DNA from 4 places in the Specibacter sp. NPDC057265 genome. Region 1 is predicted to be linked to each of the others. Evidence: riboswitches for the same ligand, from Rfam matches in the RefSeq annotation. Region 1 holds a riboswitch; each other region holds the start of a gene.
The links. Region 1 has a riboswitch for thiamine pyrophosphate ahead of thiO (glycine oxidase ThiO). Riboswitches for the same ligand answer to the same signal wherever they lie in the genome.
Positions count from the first base shown of each region.

Region 2: linked by a shared signal. The riboswitch ahead of ACFUCV_RS10035 (ECF transporter S component) and the one ahead of thiO (glycine oxidase ThiO) in region 1 are both predicted to bind thiamine pyrophosphate.
Region 3: linked by a shared signal. The riboswitch ahead of ACFUCV_RS02550 (bifunctional hydroxymethylpyrimidine kinase/phosphomethylpyrimidine kinase) and the one ahead of thiO (glycine oxidase ThiO) in region 1 are both predicted to bind thiamine pyrophosphate.
Region 4: linked by a shared signal. The riboswitch ahead of ACFUCV_RS11535 (3-oxoacyl-ACP reductase) and the one ahead of thiO (glycine oxidase ThiO) in region 1 are both predicted to bind thiamine pyrophosphate.

Region 1 covers NZ_JBHUYE010000018.1:4,404-12,194, reverse strand. The annotation lists gene moeB (molybdopterin-synthase adenylyltransferase MoeB) at 1-147, opposite strand, end outside; gene ACFUCV_RS12055 (TetR/AcrR family transcriptional regulator) at 253-891, shown strand; gene ACFUCV_RS12050 (DUF3107 domain-containing protein) at 954-1,178, shown strand; gene ACFUCV_RS12045 (hypothetical protein) at 1,217-1,522, shown strand; gene ACFUCV_RS12040 (4a-hydroxytetrahydrobiopterin dehydratase) at 1,601-2,257, opposite strand; gene ACFUCV_RS12035 (thiazole synthase) at 2,295-3,095, opposite strand; gene thiS (sulfur carrier protein ThiS) at 3,172-3,411, opposite strand; gene thiO (glycine oxidase ThiO) at 3,408-4,685, opposite strand; TPP riboswitch at 4,679-4,805, opposite strand; gene thiE (thiamine phosphate synthase) at 4,820-5,509, shown strand; gene putP (sodium/proline symporter PutP) at 5,544-7,067, opposite strand; gene ACFUCV_RS12010 (MarR family winged helix-turn-helix transcriptional regulator) at 7,355-7,791, opposite strand, start outside.
Region 2 covers NZ_JBHUYE010000011.1:103,081-110,871, forward strand. The annotation lists gene ACFUCV_RS10000 (DUF1737 domain-containing protein) at 1-45, shown strand, start outside; gene ACFUCV_RS10005 (rhodanese-like domain-containing protein) at 42-434, shown strand; gene ACFUCV_RS10010 (O-succinylhomoserine sulfhydrylase) at 517-1,728, shown strand; gene ACFUCV_RS10015 (hypothetical protein) at 1,735-2,202, opposite strand; gene ACFUCV_RS10020 (UDP-N-acetylglucosamine 1-carboxyvinyltransferase) at 2,259-3,791, opposite strand; gene ACFUCV_RS10025 (energy-coupling factor transporter transmembrane component T family protein) at 3,974-4,777, opposite strand; gene ACFUCV_RS10030 (ABC transporter ATP-binding protein) at 4,774-6,333, opposite strand; gene ACFUCV_RS10035 (ECF transporter S component) at 6,336-6,977, opposite strand; TPP riboswitch at 7,024-7,141, opposite strand; gene ACFUCV_RS10040 (DUF2382 domain-containing protein) at 7,481-7,791, shown strand, end outside.
Region 3 covers NZ_JBHUYE010000002.1:122,945-130,735, reverse strand. The annotation lists gene ACFUCV_RS02555 (Rne/Rng family ribonuclease) at 1-3,238, shown strand, start outside; TPP riboswitch at 3,349-3,447, shown strand; gene ACFUCV_RS02550 (bifunctional hydroxymethylpyrimidine kinase/phosphomethylpyrimidine kinase) at 3,437-5,005, shown strand; gene rplU (50S ribosomal protein L21) at 5,390-5,698, shown strand; gene rpmA (50S ribosomal protein L27) at 5,757-6,014, shown strand; gene obgE (GTPase ObgE) at 6,163-7,776, shown strand; gene proB (glutamate 5-kinase) at 7,776-7,791, shown strand, end outside.
Region 4 covers NZ_JBHUYE010000016.1:21,427-29,217, reverse strand. The annotation lists gene ACFUCV_RS11540 (LLM class flavin-dependent oxidoreductase) at 1-235, opposite strand, end outside; gene ACFUCV_RS11535 (3-oxoacyl-ACP reductase) at 232-1,023, opposite strand; TPP riboswitch at 1,072-1,181, opposite strand; gene ACFUCV_RS11530 (DUF1990 family protein) at 1,591-2,163, opposite strand; gene ACFUCV_RS11525 (MmcQ/YjbR family DNA-binding protein) at 2,147-2,545, opposite strand; gene ACFUCV_RS11520 (dihydrofolate reductase family protein) at 2,542-3,111, opposite strand; gene ACFUCV_RS11515 (CoA-binding protein) at 3,161-3,586, opposite strand; gene ACFUCV_RS11510 (ABC transporter ATP-binding protein) at 3,910-4,671, shown strand; gene ACFUCV_RS11505 (aliphatic sulfonate ABC transporter substrate-binding protein) at 4,727-5,767, shown strand; gene ACFUCV_RS11500 (ABC transporter permease) at 5,764-6,627, shown strand; gene acs (acetate--CoA ligase) at 6,618-7,791, shown strand, end outside.

The DNA of each region.
Region 1 (7,791 bases):
GCGTTGACCGCTCAAACCAATTTCCGGCATGAGCGCATGGCGGGAATACCGTTCCAGCTCGGACGGGCCAAGCTCCGGCCCCGGCTCAACCAAGGGCGGAAGCAGGGGCGTGGACGGGGCGGACGGGGTTTGTCGCAATGAAACCATAGTGCTTAATCTAGTCCGATAAAGCTCCTTTGTTTGACTACCGGCCGGTAGAATGTCACGAACGCCGGGCCCACCACCAGGGCATTGCAAGGAAAGGCAGCCGTCATGACTTCGGATCCCCACGCCAAGGGGCGTGTACCCCAAAAAGGGCAGGCCACGCGCATGCCCAAAGACGAACGCCGCCTGCAATTGCTGTCCTCGGCCCTGGAGGTTTTTGTCAACCACGGCTACCACGGGGCCGCCATGGATGAGATTGCTGAAACGGCCAAGGTCAGCAAGCCCGTGCTGTACCAACACTTCCCCAGCAAAAGGGATCTCTACCTGGCCCTGCTGGACTCCCACCTGGAATCGCTGACCAGCATGCTGGTGGCTGCCTTGAACTCCACCACCGACAATAAATTGCGCGTCCAAGCCACCATGAAGGCCTATTTTCACTTCATGGCCAAGGACGACCAGGCACATCGGCTCGTTTTCGAATCCGATCTGGTCAATGATCCGCAGGTGGCCGCCCGGTTGGAAAAGTTCAACGCCGGGTACGCCGACGCCATTGGAAAAGTCATTGCCGAAGACACCCGGCTCGCTCCTGTGGAAGCCATCCTGCTGGGACGTGCCCTGGCCGGAATGGCCCAGGTCAGCGCCCGTTACTGGCTTGAGGCCAACGGTGACCTGGACATCGATGTGGCCAGTGATTTGGTTTACCGTTTAGCTTGGCGCGGAATCAGCCGCTTCCCCAAGGAATCCTAGCCCGCTGCCCCTACAGTGGGATGTACCCACTTCCATCAGCAGCATGCATCGAGGAGACAACTATGGAAATTAAGATCGGCATTCAAAATGTCAGCCGTGAAATTGTCCTTGAAACCGACCAAAGCGTTGACGACGTCGCCGCGCTGGTCTCCGACGCCCTGTCCAAGGGCACCGAGCTGCGTCTCAATGACCAGAAGGGGCGCCTGGTGATTGTTCCCGGCCACGCCCTGGGCTACGTTGAACTCGGTGGCGAAAAGCCCCGCGGCGTAGGCTTCGCAGCACTCTAGGCCATCTGGCAGCTTCACCAAAGGAACGGATCCTCGACATGGTTGCAGTGGTTGTCATTGCCCTGACGGCGGCGGCCCTGGGCGCCGTGGCCTGGGCCATCACCCAGCACCGGAACACCCTCGGTGCCCTGTTGCCCGCCGGTGCCGCCGTGGCGGTGGCCATGGTGGTGTGGATCACCACCATGGCGCTGGGGCTTGGCCAGCACGCCGCAACACAGTGGATTCCATGGATCGCCGGCATTGCCGCCGCCGGCGCGGCGGCGTGGACCACGGCCGCGCTGGTGGGCCGGCATCGCCACCAGGAATACCTGCGCCGAAGCGGGCAAATTCTGCAAATGCGCTAGTGGGCGGTCAGGTCTGAAACAGCTGTGCGCAGGAACCTTTTGGTATCTGCGCACAGCGCTTTAATGCCCGCTTGCCGGTTAGGCGTCCCCGCCCTGCTCTTCGGTGCAAATGCACAGCCGGTTGCCCTGGGCATCGCTGAGGATGGTCCAACTTGGCGCATGCCGGTCATTGAGGAAACCCCCGGCCGCCACGGTTGCCGCCACCGCGTCCAGGCTCTCACTAAAGGGCACATTGACATCAACATGGATGCTGTTGGGATTCGGTGTGGACGTTTGCTGAAACCACACTCCCGGCCCCCGCCCGTGCGGGTCATACAGGCTCCCGTCGGTGGCGGAACTGTAACCGAGTCCGGCCTTCCATACCCTGCTGATCGCCGCCGGGTTGACGGTGTCAATGGCCAGGTCATAGGACCGCAGCACGTCCGGCCGTGCCGTTGCGCCGGCCTTTGTGGCAGCTGCCGAGATGGCGGTGACCAGCTGAACGTCGCGGGCAGTGACCTTCCGCTGCGCATCGTGGGAACAGCAGGAGACAAATACGGTGTCATACCGCCAGTCAACATCAGGATGATGGTTGGCCTGTTGCGCCAGCTCCCCAATGGCTGCCAACAACTCCAGGGCCGCAGCCGGGGAAGCACATTTAAAGGCGGCCTGCAGCGGACCCAGGTAACGCCAGTGCGGCAGAGTTGCCAAGGCTTGGTCATTTTCAGTCCGGGTCAGGACATCTTGCGCATCCACAGCGAACCCCTTCGTTTGCCGGTATTTATTTCTCCCTTTACAGGTCGGGACGGCCGGCCATGGCCGAGGACGCCAAAGCATGGGATCGCTTGGGAATGCGACCGCCCAGAGCTGCCAGTCTGCCAGCTCTGACCGCGTATTTAAAGGCTTCGGCCATAATTTGCGGGTTCTGGGCCCGGGTCACGGCCGTGGCCAGCAACACTGCGTCGCAGCCCAATTCCATCGCCAGGGCGGCGTCGGAGGCGGTGCCGATGCCGGCGTCGAGAACCACTGGAACACCCGCCCGGGACACTATGAGTTCAATGTTGTGTGGATTGAGGATGCCAAGCCCGGTGCCAATGGGTGCTCCCAACGGCATGACGGCGGCAGCGCCGAGCTGTTCCAGCCGCCATGCCAGCACCGGGTCGTCATTGGTGTAGGCGAAGACCTTGAAGCCGCGGTTGACCAGCTGCTCGGTGGCATCGGCCAGTTCCAGGGCGTCGGGCAGCAGGGTGTGCTCATCGGCCACAACCTCCAGTTTCACCCAGTCGGTCTCCAGGGCCTCGCGCGCCAGTTCAGCCGTCATGGCGGCTTCCCTGGCCGTGAAACAGCCGGCGGTGTTGGGCAGGATGCGGATGTTGTTCTCCAGCAGCAGCTTGAATAAATTCGTGCCGCCGCCGGACGCCTCCTGGACACTGTAGCGGCGCATGGCCACGGTGGTCAGTTCGGTTTCGGACACGCGCAGGGCAGCTTCCAGCCCGGACAGGCTGGGCGCACCGCCGGTGCCCATGATCAGACGGGATTCAAGGCTCACCCCGGCGATGACAAGGGGATCGTTGGGGGCAAGGTTTTCAGTCATGGGATTTCACTTTCCTGCAGGAACTAAACAAGGACGCCACGGGGCCCCGCGGCGGGTGGCCGGGCAGCTGCGCAGTTCAGCCACCCTGGACGGCCGTGACGATTTCCAGTTCGTCGGCATGTCCCACAGCTGTCAGCGCCCACTGGCTGCGGGGCACCACATGGGCGTTGCGGGCCACGGCCACGCCGAGGCGGCCGCCGTCGGCCGCCTGCCCGGTGGGCAGCAGGGCACGTCCGGTGACCGCAGTGACCAGATCGGCCACCGTGGTTCCCTCAGCCACCTGGTGCGCGGCGCCGTTGAGATCAATGGTGTTCATGGAAGCTCCTCATGTGACGGCCCCGGAAGGGTGGGGCACAGGTTGGGGGACAAAGTGGGTGAAAACCGGTCCGGGCGGAAGGGCAGCCACGCCAGGTCGGTGATGCCGCCCAACAGTTGGCGGCACAGCTGCCCGGCCATGGCCGTCAGCAGCACCCCGTGGCGGAAAAAGCCGGTGGCAATGATCAGTCCCGGAATGTCCTGGCCGCCTTCCCCCGCCACCCGGCCCAGCAGCGGGGCATTGTCCGGTGTCCCGGGCCGGGCCCGGGCGGTGCATTCGAGCAGTTCCAGCTCGGCCACGGCAGGGACCAGGAGCTGGGCGTCCCGCAACAGCTGGTGCACGCCTCCGGCGCTGACCCCTGCCGTTTTGTCCTCCCGGCTCGTGGCGCCAATGACCACCGTGCCGTCGGAACGGGGAACAATGTACACCGGCATCCCCCGCACCATCCCGCGCACCGTGTGGGTGATCAGTGGGCGCAGGTGTCCGGGGACGCGCAGGCGCAAAATATCGCCGTGCACCGGGCGCAGCGGCAGTTCCAGGCCCCGCGGCAGTGCCTGCAATTCAGCCGCGCCCAGGCCATTGGCCACAATGACCTCCCGGGCGTGGATTTCACGGCCGTCAGCCAGGGCGACGCCGGTGACGCGGCCTTGGGCGTGCCTGCCGGCGTGCTCCCACAACAGCGCGGCAGCCTGCCCGGCCACGAACGCCCCTTCCCCGTCCCCACGTGCGGCGGCCACTTCATTGAGGCGCTGACGCAGCGCGGCGGCGGTGGCCCGCGGATCAAGCTGGTGGTCGCCGGCGATGCGCAGGGCGCAGGAAATCTGGGGACTGAGCAGGGGCTCGGCAGCCCGCGCGTCCTTGATGCTCAGCTGTTCCACCTGCAGTCCGTGCTGGAGCTGCACGGTGCGCAAATCGGCCAGCGCCTGCCGGTCCGCGGCGTCGGCCCCCACAACGAGGGTCGGCGTCGTAACAAATCCCGTCTCCGGCAGACCTGGTGCGTCCAGGGAGGCCAGCAGCTCGGGCCACAGCGCGGCGGAGGCGAGCATGAGTTCCAGCAGGGGCTGCTCTTGATAGTGCAGTTCGCTGATGGCCGCCAACATCCCGGCCGCGGCGAAGGTGGCTCCGGAGGCAGGGGCGGGGTCTATCACTTTTACGCTTCGGCCCGAGCGTTGGGCTTCCCAGGCAATGCCAAGGCCCACAATGCCACCGCCAATGACTGCCACGTCAAGGGTGGGGGGTGCTGGAGTGCCGGAGCCGGGCATTGAAGATCCCATGTATTTTCCTTTCCTACGCCGGCATGACCCGGATCAGGTTCCACGCCCACAAGGGGGCGAATGTCGGTCGACGCATCAGGCGTCCTCTCAGCCAGCTTCACTGGCTCCCGCGGTACTGCACTAGTCTATGAGACATGCACAGCTCTTCTGCCATCCATGACGCCATGCCCGCTGCCGACGCACCCTCCACGGCGCCCCAACTGGCCGCGGCCAGACTATATTTATGCACCGACGCCCGCACCCGTCAGGGGGATTTCGCCGATTTTCTACGCGCAGCCTATGCCGGCGGCGTGGACATCATCCAGCTGCGCGACAAGTCCATTGAGGCCGCCGAGGAGCTGGAGCTGCTGGCCGTGTTGCGTTCCGTGGCGGAGGAATCCGGCAAGTTGTGGGCCGTGAATGACAGGGCCGACCTTGCCTCCCTCAGCGGTGCGCCCGTGTTCCACATTGGCCAGAAGGATCTGCCGCTGCCGGCCGCCCGCTCGCTGGTGGGCCCGGTGTCGATGGGGCTCTCCAGCCACGACCCCGCCCAGGTATCCGCCGCCGCGGCCCACCCGGACGCCGACTACTTCTGTGTGGGCCCGCTGTGGGCCACCCCCACCAAACCGGGCCGGGCCGCCGTCGGGCTCTCCCTGGTGGAACATGCCGCCTCGCTGGGCACGGCCAAGCCGTGGTTCGCCATTGGTGGTGTGGACCTGTCCACCGTGGACCAGGTCATCGACGCCGGTGCCTCGCGGATAGTTGTGGTCCGCGCCATCACCGACGCCGCGGATCCCACCGCGGCCGCCCAAGAACTGCTCTCCCGCCTGCCTGCACTGGGGTAGCACCCAGGGCACGCCACCAGGGTCGCCGCCGGGCCTAGCGCACGACGCCGGTGGCAACCTTGCGCGGATCCGAATCGGTCACCATTGCCGTAAATTCAGACTCAATCACGGGATTTTCCTTGTAGGTGAACTTGGAGACGGCCACTGCCACAATCAGGTTCAGGAGGAATGCGGGCACAATCTCGTACATTGCATCATGCAACACCGGCGTCTTTCCCCAGACAAACACCACCACCGTGGCCACAACCATGCCCGCCAGGGCACCCTGCGAGCTCAGCTTGCGCCAGTACAGGCTCAGCAGGACCACAGGACCAAAGGCGGCCCCAAAGCCGGCCCAGGCGAAGGACACCAGCTCCAGGATGCTCGATTCCCTGTCCAGGGCGATGAGGGCTGCAACGACGGCAATCACCAGCACGCCGAGCCGGCCCAGAATGACCTGCTGCTTGGCCGTGGACTGGCGCCCGGTCATGTTGTACAGGTCCTCAACGAGCGCCGAGGAACACACAATGAGCTGGGAGGAGATGGTGGACATGATGGCGGCAAGCACGGCCGCCAGGACCAGGCCGGCCACGAACGGGTGGAAGAATATCTGGCTCAATTTCAGGAACACCGTTTCCGGGTCGCCAAGCTCCAGAGCGGGATTGTCGGCAAAGTAGGCGATGCCAATCAATGCCGTGCTGACAGCCCCGGCCGCCGTCAAAATCATCCAGCCAATGCCAATGCGGCGCCCCGCCTTGGCATCCTGCGGGGAACGCAACGCCATGAACCGGACAATGATGTGGGGCTGGCCAAAGTAGCCCAGGCCCCATGCAGCGGTGGAAAAGATGCCCACCAGCCACACCAGGGTGTTCCCCTCCCCAAAGCCCCTGAACAAGTTCAAGGCCTCGGGGTCGATGTTTTGCAAGCGCGTCACCGTGGCGCCAACGCCGCCGGTTTGGATCACGGCCATCACCGGGACCACCATCAGCGCGGCAAACATCAGCAGGCCCTGGGCCACATCCGTCAGCGTGGCCCCAATGAACCCGCCAAAGAGCGTGTAAGCCAGCGTGACCACCGTGACCACGCCCATGCCGGCCAGGTACGACCAGCCAAAGGATCCCTCAAAGAACTTTCCGGCCGCCACCATGCCCGAGGACACATAGAAGGTAAAGAACACCAGGATAATGGCCGCCGCGGCAATGCGCAGCAGGTGCGAGTTGTCCTTGAGGCGCTTTTCAAAAAAGCTGGGGACGGTAATGGCGTTCTGTGAAATAAATGTGTAGGAACGCAACCTTGGCGCCACGAACTTCCAGTTCAACCAAGCCCCGATGGTGAGGCCTATGGCAATCCATGCCTCCACCAGTCCAGTGAGATAAATGGCCCCGGGAAGGCCCATGAGGAGCCAGCCTGACATGTCCGAGGCGCCGGCGGAAAGCGCGGCAACCCCTGGCTTGAGCCCGCGGCCGGCAAGCATGTAGTCGTCGAGGTCGTCTGTTTTTTTGAAGGCAAAGTATCCAATGGCGAGCATCCCCGCCAAATAGACGGCGATGGCCAGCAGTTGAAAAACTTGGTCTGACATGGGGCATTCCTTTGCGGTTTGTGACACTTCATCGGGTCATCGATGGCACACGCGCCGGGTGCACCTACTGCGCAGCGAATACGGGCCTATGCAGGCCCTGGTCCGTATAACGTACCAAAGTTGGTGGACAAATTCTTCAAACGCAGCCGGGGCCGTGGCGAGGGGCGACCGGGCAGCACGCCTTGGACAAAGCTTCGCCGGGATTCAAAGGGCACGTCCGGAGCACCGAGTGCCGGCTTTCCCTGCCGGCCAGAGAGCTGAAAATCCACTGCGCCGGGAAATGGCCGTCAGCAGGACCGAGGCATGGTGGCCGGAGGATGCTGGGCTGGCGGCTCAATGGTGAGGGCAATCTTGCGCAGCAGCGCAGCCAACTGCAGCTGTTCCTTGGCGCTGAGCCCGGCGAGCATCTCACGGTCCCCTGTCAACAGGCGTGGAAACTCGCGGTCCACAAGTTCCTCGCCCTGAGCGGTCAGCCGCATCAGGACCACCCGGCCGTCCCGCTCCCACGGCAGCCGTTCAATGAAGCCGCGCTTGACCAGCCGTTCGGCGTTCTTCGTGGTGGAGGCGCCGCTGAGCATGGTGGCGGCAGTGACCTCGCTGGCACGCATGGGCCCATCGCCCCGGGCCAGGGTGCACAGCACGTCAAATTCGGCCCGGGTGATCTCCGCCGGCAGCAGCTCGCGGCCGGCGCGCTGGGAGGCCAGCGCACCAATCCTGCCAATGC
Region 2 (7,791 bases), on a different contig from region 1:
GATGGCCTTGAATCTGCGCACGACGCCGGCGGGGAAACCGCGTGAGCCGCGCAGGGGATCTCAGCCCCCAGGCCGCGTGGGAACTGCTGGATGCTGACAGCGTGCTCCTTGATGTGCGCACGAGTGGGGAATGGCAGCACATTGGCGTCCCCGACCTCTCCAGCCGCACGGCCGATGTGGTGTTCATTGAATGGAATACCGGTGACGGGAGCACCAATGCGGACTTTCTGCGGCAGCTGACGGAGGCGGTTCCAGTGGAGAAAAAACTGTTGGTGCTGTGCCGCTCGGGGGTTCGCTCCCTGGCCGCGGCCCAGCTCGCCAGCGACGCCGGTTACACCGCCTACAACATCCTGGAGGGTTTTGAAGGCGTGCAGGATGGCTATGGCGACCGTGTGGTCAATGGTTGGAAAAACCGCGGCCTGCCCTGGAAATAAGTCCCCGCACGCCCCAGCCCAGCGGCCGCGGGCCGACGGCGGATCCACCCATGATGGGCCCCAAACGGATAAGGAATCTTTAGTGAGCAACTTCAATGCACAAGCCGCCACGTGGGCACAGGATACCCAAGCCGTGCGTGGCGGCTTGGACCGCAGCAACTTCCAGGAAACCTCGGAGGCCTTGTTTCTGAACTCCGGATTTGTCTACGAATCCGCCGAAGCCGCCGAAGCCGCCTTCACCGGCGAAGTGGACCGCTTTGTCTACTCACGTTACGGCAACCCCACGGTCGCCGGCTTCCAGGAACGTCTGCGTCTGCTGGAGGGCAAGGAGGCGTGCTTTGCCACGGCGTCGGGCATGTCGGCCGTGTTCACCGCCCTGGGCGCCTTGCTGGGCGCCGGGGACAGGGTGGTGGCGGCCCGCTCGCTGTTCGGCTCGTGTTTTGTAATCCTCAATGAACTGCTGCCGCGGTGGGGGGTGGAGACCGTGTTTGTGGATGGTCCCGATCTGGCGCAGTGGCGGCAGGCCCTGTCAGTTCCCACCACAGCCGTGTTTTTTGAATCACCGTCCAACCCCATGCAGGAAATCATTGATGTGCAGGCTGTCTGCGATTTGGCACACGCCGCCGGAGCGCAGGTGGTGGCCGACAACGTTTTTGCCACGCCGCTGTTGCAGCGTTGCGGAGACTTTGGCGCGGACATCATTGTCTATTCGGGCACCAAACACATTGACGGCCAGGGCCGGGTGCTGGGCGGGGCCATCCTGGGCAGCAGGGAATTCATTGACGGGCCCGTCAAGAACCTCATGCGCCACACGGGGCCCTCGTTGTCGGCGTTTAATGCCTGGGTGCTTTTGAAGGGTCTGGAGACCATGAACCTGCGGGTCGGCCACTCCTGCCGGAATGCCTTGGCACTGGGTGAATTCCTGCAGGCCCAGCCGCAGGTGTCAAAGGTGCTTTATCCCTATTTGCCCTCGCATCCGCAGCACCAGCTGGCCAAAAAGCAAATGAAGGCAGGGGGGACGGTGCTGACCTTTGAACTGGCTGAACCTGCCTCCGGCACCCGCAAGGATGCTGCCTTTGCCCTGTTGAACGCCTTGGAAATCATTGACATTTCCAACAATTTGGGCGACGCCAAATCCCTCATCACGCACCCGGCCACCACCACGCACCGGGCCATGGGTCCGGAGGGCCGGGCCAGCATTGGCCTCAGCGACGGTTTTTTGCGCCTTTCGGTGGGTCTGGAGGATTTGGCGGATCTGCAGGGCGATCTGGCTCAGGCGCTGGCGACCCTGTAACTTCCGTCAGCGTGGCGCGAGCGCCGCCAGCCACTGCTCCAGCAATGCCTTGTCGGCAGCGTTGATGACCACTGCCGGATCATCAATGGCGGGGCCTGTCACCAGGGCCAGGGCCTCCGGCGGGAAAACAGCCATCCATTTTCCAGCCTCGGACGGCTTCCCGGCCGTGGCCATGGCAGCGACGCCTGCGGCATCGCAGAGAAAGGCGTCGCTGCCGCCGGCACAGGAGTCTATGATGCCCACTTTTCCAGCGATCAGAGCACGGACTTCCTGCGGCTGCATCAGGGTCCGGGTGGGCCCCACACTGAACTGCACCACCGTCTTGGGGGGCCGCTTGGCCCGGCGGGCGGGGAGGTGCAGCACTTCAACGAGCAGCTCCCCCAGCACCAGCGGCACCAAAGGCCGGCCGTCCCCGGCGGAAGGGCCGGCAGCTGCAGTGTCAGGGGCCGTTGCGCGGCGAGACCAGGGGGACATGTCCCCCAGCCTACCCACCGGCCGGCGGACCGGCGTCGTCCAGGGAACCGCGCAGCTCAGTCCTGAAAGTACTCAATTTCAGCACCAACGGTGTTCAGCCGCTCGGCAAGGTCCTCATAGCCGCGTTCAATGACGTAGATGTTGCGCAATTCGGAGGTGCCCTTGGCGGCCAGCATGGCCAGCAAAATGCAGGCGGCCGGGCGCAGCGCCGGAGGGCAGCCAATTTCAGCCGCACGCCATGCGGTGGGGCCGGTGATGTCAATGCGGTGCGGGTCCAGCAGCCGCACCCCGGCGCCCAGGCGGTTCAGTTCGGTCAGGTAGATGGCCCGGTTCTCGTACACCCAATCATGGATCAAGGTGGTGCCCTGGGCGCAGGAGGCAATCACGGCAAAGAACGGCAGGTTGTCAATGTTCAGGCCGGGGAACGGCATGGGATGGATTTTGTCCGGGGCCGCCTTCAGGGTGGACGGCAGCGTGGTGATGTCCACCAGCCGGGTCTTGCCGTTGCGGGCGAAGTATTCGGCGGACTTGCGGTACATGAAGCCCATCTGCTCCAGAACCTTCAGTTCAATCTCCATGAACTCAATGGGCACCCGGGTCACGGTGACCTCGGACTGCGTCACTATCCCTGCAGTAATCAGGCTCATGGCCTCGATGGGGTCCTCGGAAGGGGCATACTCTATGTCGACGTCGATGCGCGGCTTGCCCTTGATGGTCAGTGTGGTGGAACCCACCCCCTCCACCTTGATGCCGAGTCCCTGCAAATAAAAACACAGATCCTGCACCATGTAATTGGGGCTGGCGTTGCGAATCACGGTGGTGCCTTCGCGGTGCGCGGCGGCCATGATGGCGTTTTCCGTCACGGTGTCACCGCGCTCGGTGAGCACGAAGGTCCGGTCTTCAGCATCGCTTCGGGGGGCCTGCACCTGGTAAAAGCCGTCATGGGCGTTGACATTGAGCCCAAACTCCCGCAGTGCCTGCATGTGCGGCTCCACCGTGCGGGTGCCCAGGTCACAGCCGCCGGCGTAGGGGATGCGGTAGGGGTCCGCCTCATCCAGCAGCGGGCCCAACAGCATAATGACGCTGCGGGTGCGCTTGGCCGCGGCAATGTCCATGGCGGCCAGATTCAGCACAGCCGGACGGCGGATCTGCAGGTCGTTGTCTTCGAGCCAGGTGCATTCCACCCCAATGGAGGTGAGCAGCTCCACAATGCGGTTGACCTCTTCAATGCGGGCCAGGCGGCGCAGGATGGTGGTGCCGCGGTTCAACAAACTCGCACACAGCAAAGCCACTCCGGCGTTTTTGCTGCTGTTGACTTCCACACGTCCGGACAGTTGGCGGCCGCCATGGACCCGCAGGTGAGTGACGGTGTTTTTGGCTGTGGCGCCCACACTAAATAAATTGGCCTCCAGCAGGGACTCCATGCGCTGGATCATTTTCAGGCTCAAATTTTGCTTGCCCTGTTCCATCCGCGCCACGGCGCTTTGACTGGTGCCCAGATGCCCTGCCAATTCGCCCTGGGTCCACCCCTTGCCATTGCGGGCATCCCGCACCAGATTGCCGACGGTTTCTGCAGCCACTTGAGTCATAACTTAATTTATATCATGGGATGCATATTTAAAGCACTTTTTGTGATCTTTTTGGCATCCCGGCCCGAAATGTGGCCGCAATAACCATTCGGTGCGATAAACGTCAACTGACAGTCATGGGAAAAAATTCCCTGTCTCCTGGTCCTTCCCTCCACGTTACCCGCTGGGTTGGCTGCGGGGGATCAACCAAGCCTCCACACCGGGTTCCATGTTCCCAGCATCACGGCGGCCCCCACCGAGGCCGCGGCCAGCAGCACGCCGGCCGCCACCACCGTGGCGTCCACCTGGGAATAGGTGGATTCCCGCGCCCAACTGCGCTCCCCGGCGCCGAATCCCTTGGCTTCCATGGTCACCGCCAGCCTCGACGCCCGCCGGACGGCTTGGACCAGCAGAGCCATGGCCTGCCCCAACTGCGCCTTCAATCCACTGAACAAGCCAGGTTCGGCCCCCACGCCGCGGGCCCGCCGGGCCATGCCCAGGGTTTGCCATTCAGCTATCAGCAGACCCACCAGCCGCATGGCGGCCAAGGCGCCCAGCACGAAGCGGTGCGGCAGGCGCAGCTTTTGCGCCAGGGCGTCGGCCAGGTCAGTGGGGTCGGTGGAAGCCAAGACCATAATCCCCGGCAGGGCGATCGCAACCCCGCGCAGGCCAATGGCCAGGCCCGCCTGCAGCGAGTCGCTGCTCATAATGACAGGCCCCCAGGAGAGGAGCAGCTCTCCTGTCTTGGGTGCCAGCAAGGCAGTTCCCCAGGCACCTGTCACGGCCGCCACCAGGATGGGCCAGCCGCGCACGGCCAACATGCGGATGCTCAAACCGGCCAGCGGAAGCAGGGCGCATTCCAAAGCCAAGGCCACCAGCGCCGACACCCAGTCGACGCTGAGCAGCAAGACCACTGTGACGGCCATGCCGGCAGCCAATTTTGCCAAGGGATTGGCGCGGGCCAACCAGGCCGTTGACCGGGGTGTGGCAATTATGTCCACGCTCATTTGCGCGCCCCCTGCCCCGCGGCGGCGCACACAGCGCCGGCGTCCGCTGCAGCGGGTCCGCCAATGATCAACTGCTTCCCGCCCAGGACGGCGCTGAAGGCCGCATCGTGGGTCACTGACACCACGGCCGTCCCGGCATCCAGGAGTTCATTGACCAAGGAGGCCAGCTCCGCCCAGGTGTTGGCGTCCTGCCCAAAGGTGGGCTCGTCCAGGACCAGCACCTGCGGTTTGGCCGCCAACACCGTGGCCACCGACAATCTCCGCTTCTCACCACCAGAGAGCGTGAAGGGGTTGGCATCTGCAACATGCTCCAAACGCAGCCGTGCCAGCAGTTCATCAGCCATGCCGCTGCCACGGCCCAGCAGCTTGGGCCCAAACAACAGCTCCTCCCGCACACTGTGGGTCACAAACTGATGCTCCGGTTCCTGAAAAACAGTGCCGATCCTGCTGATCAGCTCCTGTCCGCGCCAGGCCAGCGGCACCGCCCCGGCCCCCCGGGCCAACTCCGGCAGCGCCTCCAACCGGCCCCCCGCCGGCGGCAAAAGCCCGGCCAGCGTCAAAGCCAGCGTGGACTTTCCGGCCCCATTGGGACCTGTGACGCTCAAAGCCTGTCCGGCCAGCACCTGCACCGCAGGAACGACGGCGACGGGTACCGCCGGCTGCCTCTTCCGTCCCTTGGTGCGGGAGACCGCCAAACTTTCCGCTGCCAACAGCAGCTGCCTGCCGGCGTCGTCCCTTGCCGCGGCACGGGGCACGGTGGTGGGCACGTAGCCCGGCACCCAGATCCCGGCAGCGGCCAATTGCGTGCGGCTTTGGGCCATCACGGCGGCCGGGGGGCCATCGAACAAGACCCCGCCAGGCTCCCCCAGCCGCGTCGGCGCCAGCACCACCACCCTGTCCACCACATCCAGCCACACGTGCACGCGGTGCTCCACCACCACCAAGGTGGCCCCGCTTTCATCCAAGCTGCGGCGCACGGCATCACGGACTTCCACCACCCCGGCGGGATCGAGGTTGGCGGTGGGTTCATCAAGCAGGAGCAATCCCGGGCGCATGGCCAAAATCCCGGCCAGACCCAGGCGCTGCTTTTGGCCGCCGGACAATGCGGAGCTGGGGTGATCCAGCGGCAGTGCAAGTCCTACGGCTTCCAGGGCAGCGGGCACCCGCCGCCAAATTTCCGCACGCGGCACCGCCAGATTCTCGGCCCCAAACGCCACGTCGTCGCCAATGCGCGAGAGCACCACCTGCGTGTCCGGATCTTGTTGCATAAGCCCGGCCACCCCGCGGCAATGAGCTGCGGGACGGCCGTCAATGAGCAGCCTTCCCTGTTCATCAGCCTCTTCGTCATTGCCCAGGACCCCTGCCAGGGCATGCAAAAGCGTGGACTTGCCAGCTCCGGAAGGCCCCAGCAGCAACACCCGCTCTCCGGGTGCAATGTCCAAATCCAGGCCCTGCACGGCGGGCGTGGCGCGGCCCGAATGCTGCCACCCCCATCCTTGGGCACTGACGCCGGCGGGGGCGCCGATGACATGGGCACCCCCGGAGAGTTTCTTCATCTCTACACGGCCCGCTCGGTGGCGGCGCCGCGCGAGGGCAAATTGGCCAGCGCCCCCGTCCGCGCCAGGCCGCGCACTGCCAGCCAGGAACCCAGGCCGGCAATCAAGGCCCCGGAAATCATCGCCAGGACCAAGTAGATGGCCTTCCAATCGGCCGCCCATTCCACGTTGTACACAAAATTGTCATTGAGCCCCAGCCCCAGGCCCGCGAGCGCCCCAGCCACCAGGGCCACAAGCAAGGTGAACCGGCGGTAGCGGAACAGGGCCAGGCCCAATTCCGCACCCAAGCCTTGAACCAGGCCCGAAAGCAGCACGGTGAAACCGAAATGGGTGCCCAGCAGCCCCTCCACGGATGCTGCGATCAGTTCGCAGTACAGCGCGGCTCCGGGCTTGCGGATCACCAATCCGCCCAGCACTCCGGCAATAAGCCAGCCGCCGCCGTACAGGGCGGAGATGGGCGGGAAGGCGACGGTGGCGGCGCTGATAAGTCCGTAACCGACCGACCACAGCCAGAAAATCACCCCCACCGCCACGCCCAGCACCGAGACAATGACGATGTCAACGACCCGCCACGATTTTTTGGCCCGTGATGCCTTGAGTTGGTCTTGCTGCGGAGCAGTTTCACCTGCATATGACTTGGCCATGGTTCCTCCTTTTCAGGAGGGGCGGCAGCAGCGGACTTTCCGCGCAGCCGAAGAGAACTCGACTCCCTTCGCCGGTACTAACCGGAGCAGGTTCGAGGGTCTGCGGTGAACCGCACTCTCAGCGCCGCTACCCAGGCCGGGTGGACGCTCCCCTGTCGTGTTTGAATTGCGGCTTTAGCATACCCCGCGCACGGGCCCAAGCCAATGCACGATGACGACGGCGGACTTCCCCAGCGAAATAAAGCGGGGCTTATATCCAAAACTCATGCGGCCCATTTAGCTCCGCTCGGCTTATTTCCGGATGCTTCCCTTGATTTATGAATCCAAGGAGTGTTCCATGGGTTTTGGGCGAGGTTTTTGGCTGTGACCCCTCTTTGGCCGGCTTCGGCAGAAGCTGCCACAAGCCAGGAATCCAGGGACCATTTGGTTCCGAAACCGCTTCAACGGCCCCGCCCGGTTAAGCAAGATGGAAGCCTTATCAAGAGTACGAGAAGGAGAACATCATGATTCACACCGATAACCTGTCCGCCCTGGTATCCGGCGGCGGCAATGTGTTGGACAGCGATGGAGGAAAGATCGGCTCCATTGGCCAGATTTATTTTGACGACCGAACCTCGGAGCCGAGCTGGGTGACTGTCAAGACAGGTCTTTTTGGGACTTCCGAGTCCTTTGCACCCCTGGCGGATGCCACCCAGCAGGGCGACGACATTGTCATTCCCTACACCAAGGACAAGGTCAAGGACGCCCCCCGCGTAGCACCCGACGGTCATTTGGAAGTGGACGAACAGGACCAGCTTTACAGCTACTACGGGCT
Region 3 (7,791 bases), on a different contig from region 1:
TGTCCGCCGCCGGGCCACGGCACCTGTCATGGCCCCCGCCGCAGCGCAGGAGGAACTGCCCCGCAACAGCGTTGACACGGCTGTTCCCACCACCAGCGCCGCGTCCACAGGCACCGCCCCGGCAGCCGGTGAAGCCGCCGAAGGTGCAGGGCAGGCACCTGCCAAGGCGCCCGCACGCCGCCGCCGCGCAGCCAAGGCCCCGGCAGGCAAGCCCCTTGCGGAAAGTGCCGCCGTCCCAAGGATTTCCGCGGAGCCGACGGAGCTTGAGGTGCCCGAGCTTGAGGTGCCCGAAAAGCAGGCGCAGCAGATGCCGGCAGATGCCGGGGAGCCCGTGGACGCCCCGGCCCCTGCCAAGGCGCCTGCCCGCCGTGCGTCAAGAAGGGCCGTTGCCCCGGCCGCAGCGGTCTCCACCCCGGAAGCCGCCGCCGCTGACCCGGAATCCGCCGCCGACCCGGCCGACGCCGCCGCGTCCACCGGGACCGGCAGGAATGTGCGCAGCCGCCGCCGCAGTTCCGCCGCAACCGGCGCCCCGCAGGCTGCCGCGCCCGCCCCGGAGGAAGCCGCTGCCGCCGTCGTCGATGCCGGCGTCGACAGTGAAGCCACGCCGGCGGCGCCCATGGCCGAACCGGACCGCAGCCCAAGCGCTTCCGCCGCGGGCGGCACCCTTTTCCAGGAGCCGGCAACAGGCATGTCCGCGCTGTTTTTGGCACCTGATCTGAGCCTGTCCACGCCCGTGGTGGTGGCACGGGACACCATCAGCGGCGCGGGGGAGGACAACAAGGGCGAAGCCGGCGAAGACGGTGACGGTGACCGCCGCAGCCGGCGCGGCCGCAACCGCCGCAACCGTGGCGGCGAATCCACGGAGTCCGCCGAGCCGGCCGAAAGCGGCGAGGATGCGGAATTCGGGACGGAGGCAGCCGAAGAGGGCGTGTCCTCGCGCCGACGCCGGCGGCGGCGCCGTGGCGATGCCGATCTGGAACTCAGTGGCGGCAACGATGACGACCCGCCCAACACCGTCACCCGGGTGCGGGCGCCCCGGGCAGCCGTGGAGGCGGCCCCCAGCAACCGTGTGACAAGCCTGCGCGGCTCCACCCGCCTGGAAGCCAAAAAGCAGCGCCGCCGTGACTCGCGCGACTCCGGCCGCCGCCGCACGGTCATCACCGAAGCCGAGTTCCTGGCCCGCCGGGAATCGGTGGACCGCGTCATGGTGGTGCGCCAAAGTGAGGACAGGATTCAAATTGGCGTCCTGGAGGACGGCATCCTGGCCGAGCACTTTGTGTCCAAGACCCAGCAGGATTCGCTGATTGGCAACGTTTACGTGGGCAAGGTCCAAAACGTGCTGCCCAGCATGGAGGCGGCCTTTGTTGACATTGGCCGCGGCCGCAACGCCGTGCTGTACGCCGGCGAGGTGGACTGGGACGCCGCGGACCTCAAGGGCCAGCCGCGCCGCATTGAAAATGCCCTCAAGTCCGGGGACTCGGTGCTGGTCCAGGTGTCCAAGGATCCCGTGGGACACAAGGGTGCCCGCCTGACAAGCCAAATTTCGCTGCCCGGACGCTACCTGGTGTTTGTCCCCGGCGGTTCCATGACCGGGATCTCCCGCAAGCTGCCCGACGTCGAACGCAACCGGCTCAAGCGCGTGCTCAAAGACCACCTGCCGGAGAACGCCGGCGTGATTGTGCGAACGGCTGCCGAGGGTGCCAGCGAGGAAGAGCTCACCAACGACATCAACCGGCTGCGCGCCCAATGGGAAGGCATCAACAACAGGGCCGCGTCGGCCAAGACGCTGGCGCCTGAAATGCTGTACGCCGAGCCTGACCTGACCATCAAGGTGGTGCGTGACGTCTTCAATGAAGACTTCACGAAGCTGATCGTCTCCGGTGAGGAGGCCTGGGACACCATCGAGGCGTATGTCACCTATGTGGCCCCGGATCTGCTGGACCGTTTGGAAAAGTGGAGCAGCGAGGAGGACATTTTCTCCGCCCACCGCATTGACGAGCAAATCAACAAGGCCCTGGAACGCAAGGTGTTCTTGCCCTCGGGGGGTTCGCTGGTCATTGACCGCACCGAAGCCATGACCGTGGTGGACGTCAACACCGGCAAGTTCACCGGCTCCGGGGGAAACCTGGAGGAAACCGTCACCAAGAACAACCTGGAGGCTGCCGAGGAGGTGGTGCGCCAGTTGCGCCTGCGTGACATTGGCGGCATCATCGTCATCGACTTCATTGACATGGTGCTGGAATCCAACCGTGACCTGGTGCTCCGCCGGCTGGTGGAATGTCTGGGCCGCGACCGCACCAAACACCAGGTCGCCGAAGTCACCTCCCTGGGTCTGGTCCAAATGACGCGCAAGCGCATGGGCACCGGCCTGCTGGAGGTCTTTGGCGAACAATGCCCCAGCTGCGCAGGCCGCGGCATGGTCACCCACGAGATTCCAGTGGAGCACCGCCGCAACCACGCCGCATCCGTGGAGGTGGTTTCCGCCCCCTCCCAGGCGCCCAAGCACGAGCCCCGCGAGCAGGAACGCACAGCCAACCGCTCCACCCGCAGCGAGCGCAAGCGCAACCGCAACCGCTCCCAGCAGGCGGAGTTGGAAGCCGGCCATGACGTTCCGGCCGCACCGGCAGTGGATGCGGCAGCTGACGCCGCCAAGGTACAGAAAGCCCAGGAGGCCCGCATTGCGCTGGCCGCGATTGCCGCCGCCGCTGCCGCCGCACACCACGAGCCGGCAGCTGCCGGCCAGGTGGGGGCCGCCATTGCAACCACACCGGCTGCAGCGTCCGACGGCGCCACCCTCACCCTGGGCGGGGAAGCCGTGGAGCTGCCCCGTGGGCACCGGGGGGAAAGCCGGGAGCTGGCCGAATCCACCCCGGTGGACAAGGCGGCCGCGCTGGCGGGTCTGGCCCAGGCCCTGGACCAGTTGGCTGCCCCCAGCGTGCAGGAGGGCGCCACGTCCGGCGTGGAGGCCGTGGCCGGCGAAAAACAGGCAGTATCTGTGCCCGGGGACGCCGGGGATGGCGGCCGCGCCCGTTCGCGGCGGCCACGCCGGAACCGCAGCGCACGCAGCGCCCAAGGCGGTGCCGACACTGCAGTGGAGACCGTGGACTCGGTGCAGCACGGTCAGGGCTCGGCTCCGCACAGCAGTGCCGCCGCGGTGGTGCCTGCCGCCGCGCCGGTGGCCGTGAAGAGCGCTGAACCCATCATTTTGGGCGTCGGGGTTCCCGCCTCGGAACTGTAGCCAGCCCGCCCAACCGCAGGCACCCTGCCGGCCCGCGCCGCCTTAAGAAGCTCCATGACATCTTCTCAAGGCGGCGCGGGCCGGTTTTTTGCATGTTCCGGGTTAGGGTGGGATCAGACACGGGGTGCCAGGCCACCAGGGCCGGCTGAGACTACACCCGTTGAACCTGCCCGGTTAGCACCGGCGAAGGGATGTCCCATGAGCACAACCGCCCTTGATTCACCTGCCCCGGCACCTGCGGTCCGCCGCGATGGCCACACCGGCCATCCACGCATCCTGGCCATAGCGGGCTCGGACCCCTCAGGGGGTGCCGGCATCCAAGCTGACATTAAGACCATTTCGGCCCACGGCGGCTATGCCTTGGCCGCCGTCACCGCATTGACGGCCCAAAACACCCAGGGCGTGCAGGCCATCCATGTGCCGCCGGGGCATTTCCTCACCGCACAACTTGATGCCATCTCGACGGACATCACTGTTGACGCAGTCAAGATCGGCATGTTGGGAACGGCCCAGGCGATGGCGGCGGTGGGCCGGTGGCTGCAGCGCACGCAACCGCCCGTCGTGGTGCTGGACCCGGTCATGGTGGCCACCAGTGGTGATTCCCTTGTCGAAGCCGGGACGCGGCAGGCCCTTTTGGATCTGTTGCCGCACACGCATCTGGTGACACCCAACCTTGCCGAGTTGGCGGCCCTGCTGGAAGCACCCCTGGCCACCACCTGGGCGCAGGCCCTGGCCCAGGGGCGTGAACTGGCCGGTGCCCATCAAGTGCTGGTGCTGGTCAAGGGCGGGCATTTGCCTGGGAAGCACTGTCCCGATGCGCTGGTGGACGCCCAGGGAACGCTGCAGGAGTTTTCCGCCCCCCGCGTTGACACTGTCAACACCCACGGCACGGGGTGTGCCCTGTCCTCCGCCGTGGCAACCCTGCAGGCGCACGGCGGGGATTGGGCGCTGAGCATCCAACGGGCGAAGGAATGGTTGGTGGGCGCCTTGGAAACGTCGGCACAGCTGCAGGTGGGCGGCGGGGCCGGCCCGGTGAACCACTTCCATGCCCTGTGGGGGCCCGCCGCGGTTGACCTTCCCCGCAGCGCACCGGGGCCCGGAGAGGATTTCAGCGGCTGGCTGTGGCAGCAGTGCAAGGACATGCGTGCGGCCATCTTCAACCTTGACTTCATCAAGGAACTTGCCGCAGGCACCCTGGCCCGTGGACACTTTGACTATTATTTGGCGCAGGATGCCCTGTACCTGGGCAGCTATTCCCGGGTGCTTTCCCAAGCCAGCGTCCTGGCACCCACCCTCGCCGAACAGCGTTTTTGGGCGCACAGCGCCCAGCAGTGCCTTGAGGAGGAGCTGGCGCTTCATGACGGGTGGCTGGATGCAGCGCCCCCCGCGCCTCCCGGACCGGTGACCCGGCGCTATGCCGAGCACCTGCAGAGCACCGCCTTCGAGGGCGGATACGGGGAAGTGGTCGCGGCGGTGCTGCCCTGCTTCTGGATCTATGCGGACGTGGGCACGGCGCTGCACGCCGATTATGAAAAGTTCCCCGGGAACCACCCCTACGGGGCGTGGATTGAAAGCTACGCGGCCACCGACTTTGTGCACGCCACCCACCGGGCCATCCAAATCATGGACGCCGCAGCACGCGGCGCCTCGGCAGCACAGCGGGAGCGCATGGCAACCGCCTTCCGGCGTTCGGTGGCGCTGGAACTGGAGTTTTTTGCAGCACCGCACGCCCGGGAGGGCGCCGTCGATCGCGGCTTGGGTGATTAACACCACCACCCCCGGCGGCAATTGAAGGTCCCGTTGGACGGGTGCTTGCGCAAACTCCGCGGTATTCACGCTAAAGTTGTGGAGTACGGTTTAGCGGCCAAGGATCATTTTGCGAACAGCAGCTGTGATCCGCGGCCACCAAACCTGTCTCATTTGCTCCCGGACCCGGAATTAGCGTATTCTTGATCTTCGGTGCTTACGCCAACACCTAGGGCAACCACTCCATGGCAGAACTCCATTGAGGTCCACGGCGTTGAGGCACACAGTGTGTATGCCGCGTTTGTTCAACTTTGAACAGCGGCTGCATGCGGTTGGCGGCAATCAATCATGATTCGCAGCCGGCATCAAACTTTGTAATAAACGTCGAGAGAAGTGAGTTCCCCAGTGGTGTACGCGATTGTCCGCGCAGGCGGCCGTCAAGAAAAGGTTTCCGTCGGAGACCACGTGACCATGAACCGCGTCCCCGGTGGAGTTGGCAGCACGCTTGAGCTGCCCGCTCTGCTCCTGGTCGATGGTGAGACAATCACCACCGCCGCAGCGGATCTGGTAAATGTCAAGGTTACGGCTGAGAAGTTGGAGGATCTTCGCGGGCCGAAGATCGTCATCCAGAAGTTCAAGAACAAGACCGGCTACAAGAAGCGTCAGGGCCACCGTCAGGAACTGTCCAAGGTCAAGATCACTTCAATCGCCTAATAGGGCGAAAGACGTTCGATCCACTTAGAATCTTTTAGTAAAAAGGCAGGCATTTCAAATGGCACATAAAAAGGGTGCGAGTTCCACTCGCAACGGTCGCGACTCCAACGCTCAGTACCTGGGCGTCAAGCGCTTCGGTGGTCAGGTTGTCAAGGCAGGCGAAATCATCGTCCGCCAGCGCGGCACCCACTTCCACCCCGGCGTAAGCGTTGGCCGTGGCAAGGATGACACGCTGTTCGCATTGGACGCAGGCGCAGTCGAGTTCGGCACGCGTCGTGGACGTCGCGTTGTGAACATCGTCGCAGCTGCGGTCTAACACCAAAGCTTTTGTCAGTGGAGCGGGCCGCCTGGCCCGCTCCACTGTCTTTTAACACAAACGCATTTCACCGCCGGCATCCGGGCCTAGTTTCAGCAACGGACTAGAATTGATGCGCAGAAACCAAGTTCTATTCAAGGAGATTCCAGTGGCCAGCTTTGTTGACCGGGTTGTTTTGCATGTATCCGGCGGGACTGGCGGCCACGGCTGCGTCTCAGTTCACAGTGAAAAATTCAAACCGTTGGGCGGGCCCGACGGCGGCAAGGGCGGCGACGGCGGCAGCGTGATTTTCCGCGTCAGTGACCAGACCACCACCTTGCTTGACTTCCACCATGCACCCCACCGCCGCGGCGGCAACGGCCAGCCCGGCATGGGTGACTGGCGCGACGGCAAGGACGGAAACACCCTGGTCCTTGAAGTTCCCGACGGCACCGTCATCAAGGACAAGGAAGGCAACGTCCTTGCCGACCTGGTGGGCATTGGTACGGAGTATGTGGCTGCAGCAGGTGGCCAGGGTGGGCTCGGCAACCATGCCCTGTCCTCACTCAAGCGCAAGGCCCCGGGCTTCGCCCTGCTGGGCATTGCCGGCCATGAGGCCGACATTGTCCTTGAGTTGAAGTCCATTGCCGACATTGCATTGGTGGGCTTCCCGTCCGCCGGCAAGTCCAGCCTCATTGCCGCCATGTCCGCGGCCCGGCCCAAGATTGCCGACTACCCCTTCACCACATTGATCCCCAACCTGGGCGTTGTCCAGGCCGGCGAGGTCCGGTTCACCATGGCCGATGTGCCCGGCCTCATCGAGGGTGCCAGCGAAGGCAAGGGCCTGGGCCACAACTTCCTGCGCCACGTGGAGCGGTGCGCCGCGATCGTGCACGTCCTGGACTGCGCCGCCCTGGAAGCGGACCGCGACCCCATCAGCGATTTGGCCGTCATTGAGCGCGAACTGGACAAGTACGACGTCGACATGAGCTTCGCGGGAACCGACGGCGACGTGGTTCCCCTGAACGCCCGTCCCCGCCTGATCGCGCTGAACAAGGTGGACTCGCCCGACGGCCGCGACATGGCCGGCTTTGTGCGTGCGGACCTGGAAGCGCGCGGCTACCGCGTGTTTGAAGTTTCCGCAGCCAGCCATGAAGGCTTGAAGCAGCTTGGCTTCGCGATGGCGGAAATTGTCACGGAGGCACGCAAGGCCCTCGCCGATGCCCCGGCCAAAGCCACCCCCGTGGTTCTGCGCCCCCGTGCCGTCAATGAATCGTCCTTCACCATTCACCGGGAAGAGCGCAACCTCAAGCCGCTCTTCCGCGTCCGCGGCGAAAAGCCGGAGCGTTGGGTGGAGCAGACCGACTTCCAGAACGAGGAAGCCATTGGTTACCTGGCGGACCGGCTGGCGAAGGCCGGCGTCGAAAAGGAACTCTTCAGGATTGGTGCCACACCCGGTGACACGGTGGTCATTGGCGGCGAGAACGGCATGATCTTTGACTGGGAGCCCACCATGATGGGCGGCGCCGAACACTTGGCGGCCCCCCGCGGCACCGACCTGCGCCTGCTGGACCTGGGCGACCGCCCCACCCGTTCACAGAAGCGCCAGGAGCAGCAGGAACGCCGCGACGCCAAGGCGGCCACGCGTGCGGAAATGGAAACCGAGCGCAAGGCCGGCATCTGGACGGAATTGAACGACCGGTCCTCCGTCCGTGCCGCAGCCAGTGAATCGGAGCTGGCCGCGGACGCCGTTTCAGATGATGAGGATGCAGCGCAGGGCTGATGAACCAGGAAACCA
Region 4 (7,791 bases), on a different contig from region 1:
CGGTCATCGGTTCAAGGAACCACAGCGGCCCGTCGGCGACATTAGCTGCGGCGTGCCCATCGGCGAAAAACACCGCGTCCAGGAAACCGCGCTCGGCGGTGCGGGCCAACTGCTCTAAATAAGTGACATCCCCCAGCTGCTCAACTGGTGATTGTGGATGGCGCCATGCGGCTTTATGGTGTCCACAACCGAAGATGAACAGGTTCAAGTGCAGCTGGCGAGTTTCGAAAGTCATCCCTTTACCAGCCCGCCGTCAACAATGAGATTCTGTCCCGTCACCGCGCGGGACCAGGGGGAGGCGAAAAACAAGGCAGCGTCCGCGAACTCTTTCGGCGTAGTGACCCGCCGCAGCGAGGTCCCGGCGGCAATCATGTCAAAAACTTCCTCCGGGGTGGCTGAGCTGGCATCCGTGCTGCGCAACAAGCCGCCTGAAACCATGTTGACTGTGATCCCGGCAGGGCCTAAATCGTGGGAAAGAGTGCGGGTCAGCGACAGCAGGGCAGCCTTCGCGGCCGTGTAATCGTGATAGGGGACCACCGGGTGCTGAAATAAATTGGTGCCGACATTGATGACGCGTCCAAAGCCGGCTGCCCGCATCTTGGGCAATACTGCCTGCACAGTGTTCAACGCCCCGCGTACAGTTCCGGAGAACTGCTGCTCCAGGTTCTCCCAGTTCAACGTGTCCGCCTGCGGTCGCGCGTCGCCGTTGAAGGAGAAGTCGGCCAGTGCATTGTTGACGACCGTAGTGATGGGGGAACCAAAATGCGCCTCGGCCCTTTCAACCATGGCATTGACCTGCTGCGCATCACGTACATCTGCTTGCAGGGCCACAGCCCGTTCAGGAAAAGCTGCCGCTGCTCCCTGCGCCGCGTCAGCGCTTTCTAAATAATTAATCACCACACGGGAGCCTTCCTTGAGGAAAGACTGCACCAGGCGGGCACCAAGTCCCCTCGCGCCTCCGGTGACCAGCACTACTTGGTCGTGGATGGGCAGGGCTTTGGGGGAAACTGTTGTGGACTTCATGTGAATCACCTTTCGACGGGTGACGAAGGCACGTAGACGTAGATGACCGTTGACCGGTGCTGACATCCCTTCGCCAGTACTAACTGGAGCAGGTTCACCGGGTTTAATCTCAGCTCCTGACCGGCTTGCGCCGCGCCGGGGCACCCCGTGTCGCTTCTGCCTACCATAGCCCATTGGGAAATTCTTGGGGTGGTCACTTTGCGGCCCGTCACAACAGATGCCCCCGGGCGTGGAAGGCAACGATGTCCAAACTGACACGGTGGGGGATCATGGAACCGGGTGGGATGGAAACCCGAAAACCATTTCTTGGGGCCCTGACAAGTTCGGCACAGTCCCCGCATCACGGCATGGTCCACCTTGGCATCCAACGCAGCACCATGGGCCAACCAGGCTGCATTTCAGGCATGCAGTCCTGCAGACGGAACCTCAGGCGCCAAAGCCGCACCCGGTCTGGCGCATGGCACCCCCTGCGCCAAACCGGCATGGAATCCGGCGCAGAACAGCCCACCTTGGCATCCAACGCACCACCATGCACACCAGCGGCGGACAATCCGGCGCCTGCGACACTTAGAATCCGCCGCTCAACGCCCTCGCCGCCTGCTGGTATGAACGCGTCACGCCCGCCTGGGCCAATTTGGTCACCGGGGAGCCCAGGGTATATATCAATCCCGCCGGTCTGCTGAACGCCAGCAGCCTAAAGTGCACGGCGCCGTCGGGCCTCATCAGGGCCAGGAAGGCCTCCTCGCCCAGGGCGGGATGGCCCGGCAAGGTCCCGTAGCCAAAACCAGCCACTGTCACCGCGCTGCCCTCATCCGTCTCCAGCCGCTGCGGCTCCAGAGCCCACACCACTTCGCACGGTACGGGGAGCCGCAGCTGGCCCACACCAAATCCACTCACCACCCGCGCACCCACCGTGGCCCGCGGCGGGGCCTTGACGGTCAACCCGGCCCGGCGTTGAATCTCCCACGTCATGATGCCCTCTGCGAGCGCAGCGAAGGTCTCCGGGCCGCTGCCCACTGTGGTGGTCTTGTCCACGTGGCTGAATCCCTTGGGCCAGGGAATGTCCTGCGCAGCTGTGAGTGCCGCCAGGCGGGTCAACCCCAGCTGCGGATAATCCAAATTGCTACTCCCCTGCGGCATGGGCACTCCATTTCAAGGCGGTTTGTTGCTTTTTGGGTAAGCCGGCCACCACTAGATCGTAGGAATCCTCCAGCATTTCCAGGACCATCTGTTCCTCCACGCGGGAGGTGTCAACAGTGTTCCAGTGCCGTTTGTTCAGGTGGTACCCACCGGTGATTCCGGGATTTGCCTCGCGCAGACCCGGCGCGAGCTCGGGATCACATTTGAGGCTGATGCTCAAAGGTTGGCTGTCCAGATCCCCCAAGGCGAAGACCTTGCCCGGACGGTCCCCTGTGGGGGCCTTGACCTTGAACACGCTGGTTTCCGCGCCAAAGGGGAAGTCTTCATAGGCCCCGGGCAGGTTCAATGCCGCGGCGCGCAGGGATGAAGGTGCGATGCTCATGCGGCGCCGCCGGTTGCAAGCACTTCGTAGCGCAACATGGCGAACTGGCCATGTTGCTGCGCGCTGCGCAGTTTGAGCCGCTCAGGCCCCACGGATCGGGGCAGCAGCGGCGCCCCGCCGGTCAACGCTGCGGGGGCAAAACTAATGATGAGTTCATTCAGGGCCCCGGCGTCGAGAAACTGTCCGGCCAGGTCCCCGCCACCTACAATCCATACATCCTTGTCCCCTGCCGCAGCCTTGATATCAGCCAATGCCGATGTGACCGGACCATTGACCAGGCGCACGTCCGCTCCTGCCGGGATGGGCAGCTTCCGGGAAGTGAAGACGTAGGTGGGTTTGTCCCCGTAGAACTGCTGCCATTTCCTGGGTTCGGCCATCAGGTTCTCAGCGCGCAACACCCACTCGTAGGTGGCGGCGCCCTCCACAAAAACACCCGTGGTGTCCATGAACGCAGCAATGTCCGGTGCGCCCGCATTATCCACTGAGAACAACCAGTCAAGGGAGTGGCTGGCATCAGCCAAAAACCCATTGAGGGTGCTCGCGGTGTAGTAAACAATGTCCGTCATGGTTCAACGCTACCCGCTTCGAACCCGGCCAGCGGCGTCTCCAACGCGCTCATCCCGGGTACATCCCCCACCGGGCGGCCTCAATTTTGGGGCAGGTGTCCATCACGACGTCCAGGCCCGCGTCCAGTGCTCGCTGGGCGGCTTGCTCATCCACCACACCCAATTGCAGCCACACCGCCTTGGCTCCTGCCGCAATGGCTTGATCCACCACGGCACCAACCCTGGTGGAGTTCACAAAGCAGTCCACCACGTCAATGGGACCAGGCACTTCGGCCAGGGATTTGTAGCCTTTGGCCCCGTGGACGTCGTCGCCCTTTAAGCTCACGGGGATGATTTCATGACCCAGCCCCCGCTGTAGAAAGCGGGCAACATCCACGGCAGGACGCAGCGGGTTGCCTGACAAACCCACCACCGCCCAACGGCCGGGCGTGGTCAGCAGGCGCTTGATGAGTTCAGGGTCATTGATGGCAGCCATCTTTTGAGCCTAATCCCCCCGGGGCGTGCTTGCCCAGTGCCTTGGGGGCCGGACCGGGGTGGATTGTTACGCCGTGAGAACTGCGATTGGCCACCTAATTGCTCCACCCCTTAGAGCCGTTCTACTCTGGAAACGACCATCCCGAGCGGCCGAGAGATCTGGCTCAGCGACGCCGCAGCAACCCTGGTCGCCACTTCCTTCAAAAGTGGCGATGTTTGGCAGGGTGCTACCGCCAGGACCGATGGAGTGCTCCCATGCCTGCTTTGCTTTCGCCGTCCCCTACAGCCGCGCCCAGCACGATGGATCCGCAAGGAACCGCCGCCATGAGCGTGTCCTTTCAGAATCTGGGCCGCTCCTTTGGCACCGGAGCCAACACCCATCCAGTGCTTCGAAACGTCTCCTTTGACGTGGAAGCCGGAGAAATTGTGGCCCTGCTGGGTCCTTCAGGTTGCGGGAAGTCCACCTTGCTGCGTGCAGTGGCCGGTCTCGATGCCCCCAGCACCGGTGCCGTCACCATTGCTGGCAGGGCAGTGTCCGGCATCGACGCCCGCTGCGCCGTCGCCTTCCAGGAACCCCGCCTTTTGCCGTGGAAATCGCTCGCGGGGAATGTGGCCATTGGCGTTCCGGCAGCGGCCGACGCCGGACGCCGCCGACACGTGGTGGCGAACCTTTTGAATTTGGTGGGCTTGTCGAAGTTTTCCGGGCACCGGCCGCGGGAGGTTTCCGGCGGCATGGCCCAGCGGGCCTCGCTGGCGCGGGCCTTGGCACGCAATCCAGGGGTCCTGTTGCTCGATGAGCCTTTTGGCGCGCTGGATGCACTTACCCGCATCACCATGCAGGATCTGCTGTTGGATGTGCATGCGGCGGAACCCACCACTATCCTGCTCGTGACGCATGATGTGGATGAGGCATTGCAGCTCGCTGACCGCATTATTTTGCTGGGCAGCGATGGATCGCCTGAGCCAGGCGCCACCATTGTGCGCACCGTGAATGTCCCCGGAGCCCGCCCGCGCGACCGGGCCTCCACGGAATTGGCGGAACTGCGCAGTTCACTGCTCTCCAGCCTCGGCGTCAGCGGCCACTGACTGCCCGGCGCAGCACCCACACTTTTGCTCCACTCCAACAAACTTTAGGACGATCATGCCTGCCTTGAATTCTTTTAGCCGCCGCTCCTTCCTCAGCGTCGCAGCTGCCGCCTCCGCCCTGGCCCTGGCCAGTTGCTCCGGGGAGGACGCCACCTCCAGTGTTGCCGGCAAAGACGGTGCCCCCGGAACTTTGAACATTGATTTTGCCACCTACAATCCGTTGAGCCTGGTGATCAAGGAAAAGGGCTGGTTGGAGGCAACCCTGGCGGAAAAGAACGTCACTGTGAACTGGCTGCAGTCGGCCGGATCCAACAAGGCCAATGAGGCCCTGCGTGCCGGGGCCGTCGATGTTGGCTCCACAGCCGGTTCCGCAGCGCTTTTGGCCCGCGCCAACAACTCCCCCATCAAGACCATCTCCCTTTACTCCCAGCCGGAGTGGTCCGCTCTGGTGGTGGGCAAGAATTCCGGCATTAAGACAGTTGCAGACCTCAAGGGCAAGTCAATTGCCGCCACCAAGGGCACGGACCCCTACTTCTTCCTGGTGCAGGCGCTGGAGGAGGCTGGACTGAGCACCAAGGACGTCACGGTGGAGAACCTCCAGCACGCCGACGGCAAGGCGGCCCTGGCCAATGGCTCAGTGGATGCCTGGTCCGGTCTGGATCCCATCATGGCCACCGCCGAACAAGAGGGGGCCACGCTGTTTTACCGGAACCTGGATTTCAACACCTACGGCTTCCTCAATGCCACCGAGTCATTTTTGCAGAACCAGCCCGAACTTGCGCAGACAGTGGTCGACGCCTATGAGAAGGCCCGCGTCTGGGCAGCTGCGAACCCCGAGGAGACTGCCCAAATCCTTGCTGACGCTGCCGGTTTAAAGCCGGAGGTTGCCACCACGGTCATTCTTGAACGCAGCAACCTGGACGTTTCCGGCATTCCCGGGGACAAGCAGCGCGCCGTTTTGACCAAGATTGGTCCCACGTTTGTGGAACTTGGCGACGTCAAGTCCCAGGCGGATGTGGATGCGGCGCTGGAAAGCCTGCTCGATGACTCTCTGGCCCAGAAGGCCAACCCTGATTCAATCAAGGAATCCGCATGACCCACCTCGGCAACCCGGTGATCACAGGCAGCAGCCTTGAACACACCAATATTGGCGCCCCCGCCTCCCCTGGCCCAGTGACGACGGCCGCTGCCACCTCCCTGCTGGGCAGGGGCTGGGTCCGCCTGGGCCTGGGGCTGGTCCTGCCGGCCTTGATTCTTCTGGCCTGGCAGCTCAGCACGGCTGCGGGGGTGTTCTCTCCGGTCCAGCTGCCGGCACCCCGGGCCGTGCTGGAGGCGGGCACGGATCTCATCAGCCGCAATGAACTGTTCAAGCATGTGGGGATCTCCGCCCAGCGCGTGATCCTTGGTTTTCTCGCCGGGGCGGCACTGGGCGTGTCCCTGGGCGCGCTGGTGGGTCTGTCCAAAATTGCCGAAGTGCTGCTCGGGCCGACAATTGGCGCCCTGCGCGCGGTGCCGTCCCTGGCGTGGGTGCCCCTGCTGATTCTCTGGATGAAGATTGGTGAGGACTCCAAAGTCACCTTGATCATCATCGGGGCGTTCTTCCCCGTGTTCACCACGGTGTCCCTGGCCCTGCGCCACGTGGACAGGAACCTGGTGGAAGCGGGGCGCGCCTTTGGACTTAAAGGCCTGAAGCTGCTGACCACTGTGCAGCTGCCGGCCGTGGTGCCGTCCCTGTTTTCCGGGCTGCGCCTGGCCTTGGCCCAGGCCTGGCTGTTCCTGGTGGCTGCCGAACTCATTGCAGCATCCATGGGTCTGGGCTTTTTGCTCACGGATTCCCAAAACAATGGCCGCACCGACAGGCTGCTGTTGGCCATTGTGCTGTTGGCGGTGCTGGGCAAGGCCACCGACGCCCTGCTGGGCCTGGCGGAGAAGTGGGCTGTGCGCAGATGGTCGTAACAACCGCGGCCCCGGCACCAACGGCACCCCCGGAGGCATCCGAGCAGCAGCGGCTGGAATTCTGGGCCGCCGCGGCCGCCCGGCTGGAGTGGTCCCAACCCTGGCACACCATCCACAGCGCCACCGCCGCCAACACCGCCGCCCGCCGCGGCCCGGATCTGCGCTGGTTCGCCGGCGGGAAGCTCAACGCCGCCGTGAACTGCGCGGACAGACACGTCGCCGCCGGCAACGGCAGCAAAATTGCACTGCATTTTGAAGGCGAACCGGGCGACCGACGCAGTGTCAGCTACCGCGAACTGACCGGGTTGGTCAGCCAGTGCGCCAACGCGCTCACGGCCCTGGGCATTGGCGCGGGCGACCGCGTGGTGATTTATTTGCCGGTTTTGGTGGAGACCATTGTCATCACCCTGGCCTGCGCCCGGATCGGCGCAGTGCACTCCCTGGTGTTTGGCGGTTTCTCCGCGGAGGCCTTGAAGTTCCGGGTGGAGGACACCGGCGCCAAGCTTTTGGTCACCACCGACGGCCAGTTCCGCCGCGGCGCCGCCGTGGCGGTGAAGGCCAATGCAGACCAGGCGGTCAGCGGGACGAACGCCATTGAACATGTGCTGGTGATCAACCGCACCACGGACGCCGCGGAACTGGACACGGTGCCGTGGACGCCCGGCCGTGACGTCTGGTGGCATGAGGTGGTGGACACGGCTTCACGCGTGCACCAGGCGGAGCCGTTCGACGCCGAGCATCCCCTGTTCATCATGTACACCTCCGGCACCACCGGCCAGCCCAAGGGTTTGGTCCACACCACCGGCGGCTATTTGACGCAGGTTTCCTGGAGCCACGAATTCCTTTTCAGCAACCCCGATCCGGACCGCCGCGCCGACGACGTGCATTGGTGCACGGCCGATCTTGCCTGGGTCACGGCCCACAGCTACGAGATATACGGCCCGCTTTCCAACGGGGCAACCCAGGTCATTTATGAGGGCGTTCCCAATGCCCCGCACCCGGGCCGCCACTTTGAGATCATCGAACGCTACAAGGTCACCAGCTACTACACGGCCCCCACCCTGGTCCGTTCCCTGATGGGCTGGTTCCCCCACGGCATCCCGGACTCCCACAACCTTTCCTCCATCCGCCTGGCCGGCACCGTGGGCGAGGCCGTCAACCCCG